One region of the Xanthomonas sp. F4 genome, then DNA from elsewhere that is predicted to be linked to it. Evidence: predicted binding sites of a transcription regulator. Region 1 holds the regulator's gene; the other holds the start of a gene.
The links. Region 1 encodes FliA, which starts transcription of late flagellar genes. Its sites were predicted from a motif close to TAAAGTTTNNCNNNCNNNGGCCGATAA; they were not measured.
Positions count from the first base shown of each region.

Region 1 (3,413 bases):
CCCGATCGAGGAAGGCGGCGTGATCGCCCTGATCGGCCCCACCGGCGCCGGCAAGACCACCACCATCGCCAAGCTGGCCTCGCGCTTCCTGGAGCGCCATGCCGCCCGCGACGTGGCCCTGGTGACCACCGACACGGTCCGCGTCGGCGGCCGCGAACAGTTGCACAGCTACGGCCGCCAGCTCGGCATCGCCGTGCACGAGGCCGACAGCGACGCCGCGCTGCAGCAGTTGCTGGAGCGCCTGGCCGACTACAAGCTGGTGCTGATCGACACCGCCGGCATGGGCCAGCGCGACCGCGCCCTGGCCGCCCAGCTGCACTGGCTGCGCGCCTCGCGTGTGGTCCGATCCTTGCTGGTACTGCCTGCCAATGCCCATTTCTCCGACCTGGACGAGGTGGTGCGCCGGTTCGCCGGCGCCGACCCACAGGGGGTCATCATGACCAAGTTGGACGAGACCGGGCGGTTCGGCAGTGCCTTGTCGGTGGTCGTGGACCACCGCCTCCCCATCACCTGGGTGACCGATGGACAGCGCGTGCCGGACGACCTGCACCGCGCCAACGCCGCCAGCCTGGTATTGCGCCTTGAAGATTTGCGGCGCGCTGCCGATAAGCCCTGTACTCCGGAGCAGACCCATGCCGTCGCGTGACTACGTCAATCTGACCAATGCCTTCCCCCTGTCGGCGACGCGTAGCGAACCGCTGGGTCCGGTGCGCACCATCGCCGTGACCGGCGGCAAGGGCGGCGTGGGCAAGACCAACATCTCGGTCAACCTGTCCATGGCGCTGGCCGACATGGGCAAGCGCACCCTGCTGCTGGACGCCGACCTCGGCCTGGCCAACGTCGACGTGCTGCTGGGGCTGACGCCCAAGTTCACCGTGGCCGACCTGGTCGCCGGGCGCTGCACCCTCGAAGAAGTGCTGATCGACATGCCCAACGGGCTGATGGTGGTGCCCGCCGCCTCCGGCCGCCGTTACATGGCCGAGCTGCCGCCGGCCCAGCACGTGGGCCTGGTCAACGTGTTCTCCGAGCTGCAGCGCGAGCTGGACGTGATGATCGTCGACACCGCCGCCGGCATCACCGACAGCGTGCTGACCTTCTGCCAGGCCGCGCAGGACGCGGTGGTGGTGGTCTGCGACGAGCCGGCCTCGATCACCGACGCCTACGCCCTGATCAAGGTCCTCTCGCGCGAGCGCGGCGTGGACCGGGTGCAGATCGTCGCCAACATGGTGCGCGACCTCAACGAAGGCCGCCTGCTGTACGACAAGCTGAGCCGGGTCTGCGAGAAGTTCCTCGGCGACGTGTCGCTGAACTACCTGGGCTGCGTGCCGCAGGACGACTGGCTGCGCCTGTCGGTGCAGCGCCAGCAGCCGGTGGTCAAGGCCTACCCGTCCAGCCCGTCGGCGCAGGCGATCTCCGAGATCGCCCGGCGCACCGCGCGCTGGCAGGCGCCGACCGCCCCGCGCGGCAACGTCGAGTTCTTCGTCGAACGCATCATCCAGCGCGGGGTGGCCGCATGAACGCCGCCGCCCACTACCGCGCCGTCCAGCGCAACAGCGCCAACGACTACATCGCCCAGCACTCGGACCTAGTCCGGCGCATCGCCCATCACCTGGCGGCGCGACTGCCGGCCAGCGTCGAGATCGACGACCTGATCCAGGCCGGCATGATCGGCCTGATCGAGGCTTCGCGCAGCTACGACGCCGAACAGGGCGCCTCGTTCGAGACCTACGCCTCGATCCGCATCCGCGGCTCGATGATCGACGAGATCCGCCGCGGCGACTGGGTGCCGCGCTCGGTGCACCGCCGCGCCCGCGACGCCGCCTCGGCGATCCGCAAGATCGAACAGAGCACCGGCCGCGCCGCCGCCGCCAACGAAGTGGCCGCGGCGATGGACATGCCGCTTCCCGAATACCTGCGTTTGATGGAAGATGCCGCCCGCGGCCAGGTGCTGAGCCTGGAGTCGCGCATCGAGGACCATGGCGAGCTGGATACCATCGCCAAGGGCGGACCCAATCCGCAGCAGATGCTCGAGCGCAGCGAATTCGGCCGCGAGCTGGGCAAGGCCATTGCGCAGTTGCCCGAACGCGAGCAGTTGGTGCTGTCGCTGTACTACGAGCAGGAATTGAACCTCAAGGAAATCGGCGCGGTACTCGGGGTCAGCGAGTCGCGCGTGTGTCAGATCCATGGCCAGGCCACGGTACGGTTGCGCGGACGCCTGAAGGCGTTCGGTGTCGCCGATGCCGGTCTGGAAGACGAAGAATAGGAACCCTTAGGAGTCAGTGGTGAACAAGAACATGCGGATTTTGATCGTGGACGATTTCTCGACGATGCGGCGCATCGTCAAGAATCTGCTCGGCGATCTGGGCTTCACCAACACCGCCGAGGCCGAAGACGGCAACAGCGCCCTGGCCGCGCTGCGCTCGGCACCGTTCGAGTTCGTGGTCACCGACTGGAACATGCCCGGCATGACCGGCATCGATCTGCTGCGCAACATCCGCGCCGACGACAAGCTCAAGCACCTGCCGGTGCTGATGGTCACCGCCGAGGCCAAGCGCGAGCAGATCATCGAGGCCGCGCAGTGCGGCGTGAACGGCTACATCATCAAGCCGTTCACCGCGCAGACGCTGCAGGAGAAGCTGGGCAAGATCTTCGAACGCCTGGGAGCGACCGCCTAAATGGAAGCCACCGCCGAACGTACCGCCCTGATCGAACGCCTGCAAGGCGCGCTGGACGCGCTGGAGAACGGCGACGAGGCCGGCTGGCGCAGGGAGATCGACACCCTCGCCGCCTGGCGCACGCGGCCGATGATGCAGGGCCTGAGCCGGCTCGCGCGCGATCTGGGTCAGGCGCTCGGCGAACTGCCGGTGGTGCCCAGCGAGGCCGGCGAGCTGGACGACGCCTGCTCGCGTCTGGACCACGTGGTGGAGATGACCGAACAGGCCAGCCACCGCACCCTGGACCTGGCCGAGGAATGCCGCGCGCTGGCCAACCAGCTCGCCGCCGGCGGCCTCAGCGGCGACCAGGGCGAGATCCTCGACAAGATCCGCCACAACCTCACCGAAATGGCGCTGGCGCAGAGCTTCCAGGACCTGACCGGGCAGATCATCCGCCGCGTCGCCGGCATCGTGCGCCGCGTGCACGAAGGCTTCGGCGCGCTGGGGCTGCCGCCGAAGGAAGAACGCAAACCCGACGGCAGCCTGGCCGGCCCGGCCCTGCCCGGTCTGGACCGCCACGGCGTGTCGCAGAACGACGCCGACGACCTGCTGTCCGGACTGGGACTGTAATGCCATGAGCGCCGTACCCGACGACATCGCTGCCGACTTCATCATCGAGGCCCAGGAGATCCTGGACCGGCTCGGCGAGCAGTTGGTGTCGCTGGAGCAGGCGCCCGAGGACAGCGGCCAGCTCAACGC
Region 1 is NZ_JAASQX010000002.1:97,702-101,114, reverse strand. Features, by position in the region: gene flhF (flagellar biosynthesis protein FlhF) at 1-646, shown strand, start outside; gene FHR66_RS08340 (MinD/ParA family ATP-binding protein) at 633-1,517, shown strand; gene FHR66_RS08335 (RNA polymerase sigma factor FliA) at 1,514-2,263, shown strand; gene cheY (chemotaxis response regulator CheY) at 2,283-2,675, shown strand; gene FHR66_RS08325 (protein phosphatase CheZ) at 2,676-3,284, shown strand; gene FHR66_RS08320 (chemotaxis protein CheA) at 3,289-3,413, shown strand, end outside.

Region 2 (3,413 bases), on a different contig from region 1:
TCGGCACGCACCTTGCCATTCTTGACATGCCGCCTTTCCGGCGATTTCTTTTTCTGTCAAGGACTTGACGCAAAAAGGTGGTAAGTGCGCCCTCGGACCGCCGACGCATGCCGAAGGCCGCACCAGACGGACGCGGATGGAGTCGATTGCGCGAAATGCGGCCCCCGAGAGCGCGCGAGGGGGACCTGGACGCATGGCCGTGATTCGGTCCCAGCTCGGGAGCCGCGGATCGTTCGGCAGGACGGTGTTGGTTTGCGCACGGCGCAGGCATGCAGGGGCGTCGCCACGGCGATCAGCCGAGAGAGATGGTCAGACGCGCAACGCTTTTGCAGGAGCGGCCTCAGCCGCGACCAGACCCCCTCAGCACAGGCGGGCAGGCTGCATCGAGGAATCTCCTCGCGCACAAAACGACTGCATGCGGTCCCTCAGGCGCAGTGGCCAGCCTGGGCAATTCCCGCGTCGGCAGCTGCGGTGCCGCCCGCTCCGACACATGCGGACGGGACAGCACACGCGTCGCAGCGCGTGCCCAGCGGCCGGCCTTGTTTGCGCTCGGCAGCCGCGACGTCGTTCGCCGCAGCTCGGGTCGGGCATCGTCCATGTGTGGCAAGCGTGGCGAAAATTCCGCGCAAGACACCAGGCTCGCTGCTCCGCCATCAGATGGCACGTGCCACATCAACGACGTGGATCGAAGCCGGAAGGTCTTCTTCTCTCCCAAGAACGCAACACAGCACCCGCTAGAAGTAGAACCCGATGTTGAGGTTGAACCGCGAGTGCCACCTGGACCGGTCGCCGTCGTCGATCGCGATACCGTCGCCGCCTGCGAACCACATGTTCCTGCCGGCGATCCAGTCCAGATAGGTCAGCATGACGCCCTTCTTGATGCTGCACCCGGTGACGTTCTGCGAGGACGAACGCAGGTCGGGCCGATCGTGGGTGGGCAGGGTCATGCTGAAGTTGTTGTAGCAGGTCACGTCGTCCAGCCAGCGCCCCTTGCCGAACGAATACGCGATGTTGGCGGTGGGGACATCGGCTTCGGCGGCGATCTCGAACGGCGCAAGGAACGCCGACATCGCGATGCGATCGCTCGGGACCGCGTAGCGATAGCGCGCCCACTGCACCTGGCTGGTCCAGCCGCCGCTGCTCCACTGCGCGTGCAGCGCCGCGGCGCGATGCCCGTAGCGGCGGCGATCCTCGACATCGAGTATCTGCCCGGAAAACGCCGACGCGCCAAGCAGGAGGCTGCCGTGTGCCAGGTCGACGCGGTGTTCGTAGCGCACATTCAGCCGATGGTATTCGCGATAGGGATAGCGCGCCGTCTCGGCGACATCGAACGAATAGCGCGCCGTGCGCGCACCGTCACCGTATTCGTCGCCCGAGAACCAGCCGACGTGCACGGTGTCGTTGCCGTTGGTGCGCATGAGTACCACGCCCGGGTCGTAATCGTCTTCGATGCCGAGGTAGTAGCCGGACCCGAACCAGAAACTGTTGGAGGCAGTCGGCAACAGGCCGAACGGCACCTGCTGGATGCCGGCCTTCAGCACCGTGCGATCGTCGACGTTCCAGCCCACGAACGCATGATGCACCGCATTGAATCCGTCGTACCAACGCTGTTGCGCAGAGACGAAGAACGGACCGTCTCCCGCATTCAGGTCGACCCGCAGCAGTTCCAGATCGAGGCCATGCGTGGGGCCGTAATCCAGCCAGCCGTAGTTGAAACGGACCGCTCCGCCGAGCTTGAAGTAGGTCTCGGTGTTCTGAGTGTCCTGTGCGCATACATGACCGCTTAAGGCAGCGGCCAGCACGAATAAAAGCCCGGAACGAAAGGACATGAGCGTGACCGCCTCCCTGGTGGTTGTCGCCAGACCAGTATCGGCCACGGCAGGCCCAGCATGAGCATGAAAACGGAGATCAAGTTTGGCGCGGGGACGTCGATACCTCAGCGCAGCGGTGTGCCCAGCAGGGTCGCCCATCATCCACAACGGGAGCAGCAATGAGCAGGACCCTCGTCCGCCGTCACAGCGTCGCCAGTCGTTTGATGATCGGCACCGGCATCATCGCCCTGCTGTGTTTCGGCATGACCGCCGCCATCACCTATTGGCGCAGCAGCCATGCCTTGCTCGACGCGTCGCATGCCATGCTGCGCGAAGCGGCGCGCCACGAGGCGAGCGAGATCTCCTCGGACATCGGTTCGGCCTTCGACGCCGGCGCGACCCTGGCCAACACCTTTCGCATCCAGCGCGGCGCCAACGGCGTGAGCCGGGACTCGGCCGCCGCCGTGCTGCATGAGCAACTGCGTCTTCACAAGCGCTGGCTGGGCATCAGCACGCTATGGGAGCCGAACGCATTCGATGGACACGATGCCGCCAATGTCGACGCGCCCTTCCACGATGCGACCGGGCGCTTCATGGTGTACTGGTCGTACCAGAAGGGCGAGCTAGTGCGCGAGGCGCTGCACAGCTACGACAAGCCCGGCGAGGGCGACTGGTACCTCGCGGCGCGCAACAGCCACGCGCCGGTGGTGATCGAGCCCTACTACTACCCGGTGGCCGGCGTCGACACGCTGATGACCACCTTGAGCACGCCGGTGATGGACGGCGACAAGTTCCTGGGCACGGTCAACATCACCATGTCGCTGGATGCGCTGCAGAAACGCGTGGCGTCGCTGCATCCGCTGGACGTGGGCCAGGCGATGCTGCTGTCGCCGACCGGCGCGGTGATGGCCAGCGCCGATGCCAAGCAGGTGGGCAAGACGCTGTCCGACGCCGGCACCCAGGCCATGCTGGCAAACGTGCGCGCGGGACAGATCAGCAGCGACGAGGCCATGGTGGCCGGAGAGGACTGGTTGCGCGTGTTCGTGCCGATGCGCCTGGGCCAGGCGCCGCAGGTATTCGCGCTCGGCATCATGGTGCCCAAGCACCACGTGATGGCGCAGGCCCGCACCTTGCTGTGGGTCATCCTGGCGGTGGGGCTGTTCTCGGCCGCGTTGCTGGGCGTGTCGCTGTACCTGCTGCTGCGGCGGCAGGTGCTGGCGCCGCTTGCCGAGGCGGTCAAGGTCTCCGCGGCAGTGTCCTCGGGCGAACTGAACAGCCGCATCGAACCGCGCCGCATGGACGAAATGGGGCAGCTGCTGCAGTCGATGGGCAGCATGCAGGCGCAGCTGCGCGCGGTGATCGAAGCGCAGGACGACATGGCCAGCCGGCACGACGCCGGCGAGATGAGCTATCGCATGGATGCGGCGCGCTTCCCCGGCGAGTACGGCCGCATGGTGGCCGGCACCAACGACCTGGTCGATGCGCATGTGCAGGTGCAGCGCGAGTTGGTGGCGGTCATGTCGCGCTACGCCGTGGGCGATATGCAGCCCGACATGCGCGCCTTGCCCGGCGAGAAGGCGGCGCTCAGCGATGCGATGGCGG
Region 2 is NZ_JAASQX010000001.1:274,761-278,173, reverse strand. Features, by position in the region: gene FHR66_RS01265 (hypothetical protein) at 735-1,877, opposite strand; gene FHR66_RS01260 (methyl-accepting chemotaxis protein) at 1,991-3,413, shown strand, end outside.
Region 2: FHR66_RS01260 (methyl-accepting chemotaxis protein) is a predicted target of FliA. The motif match lies at 1,909-1,935, and genes of this name have one in related genera.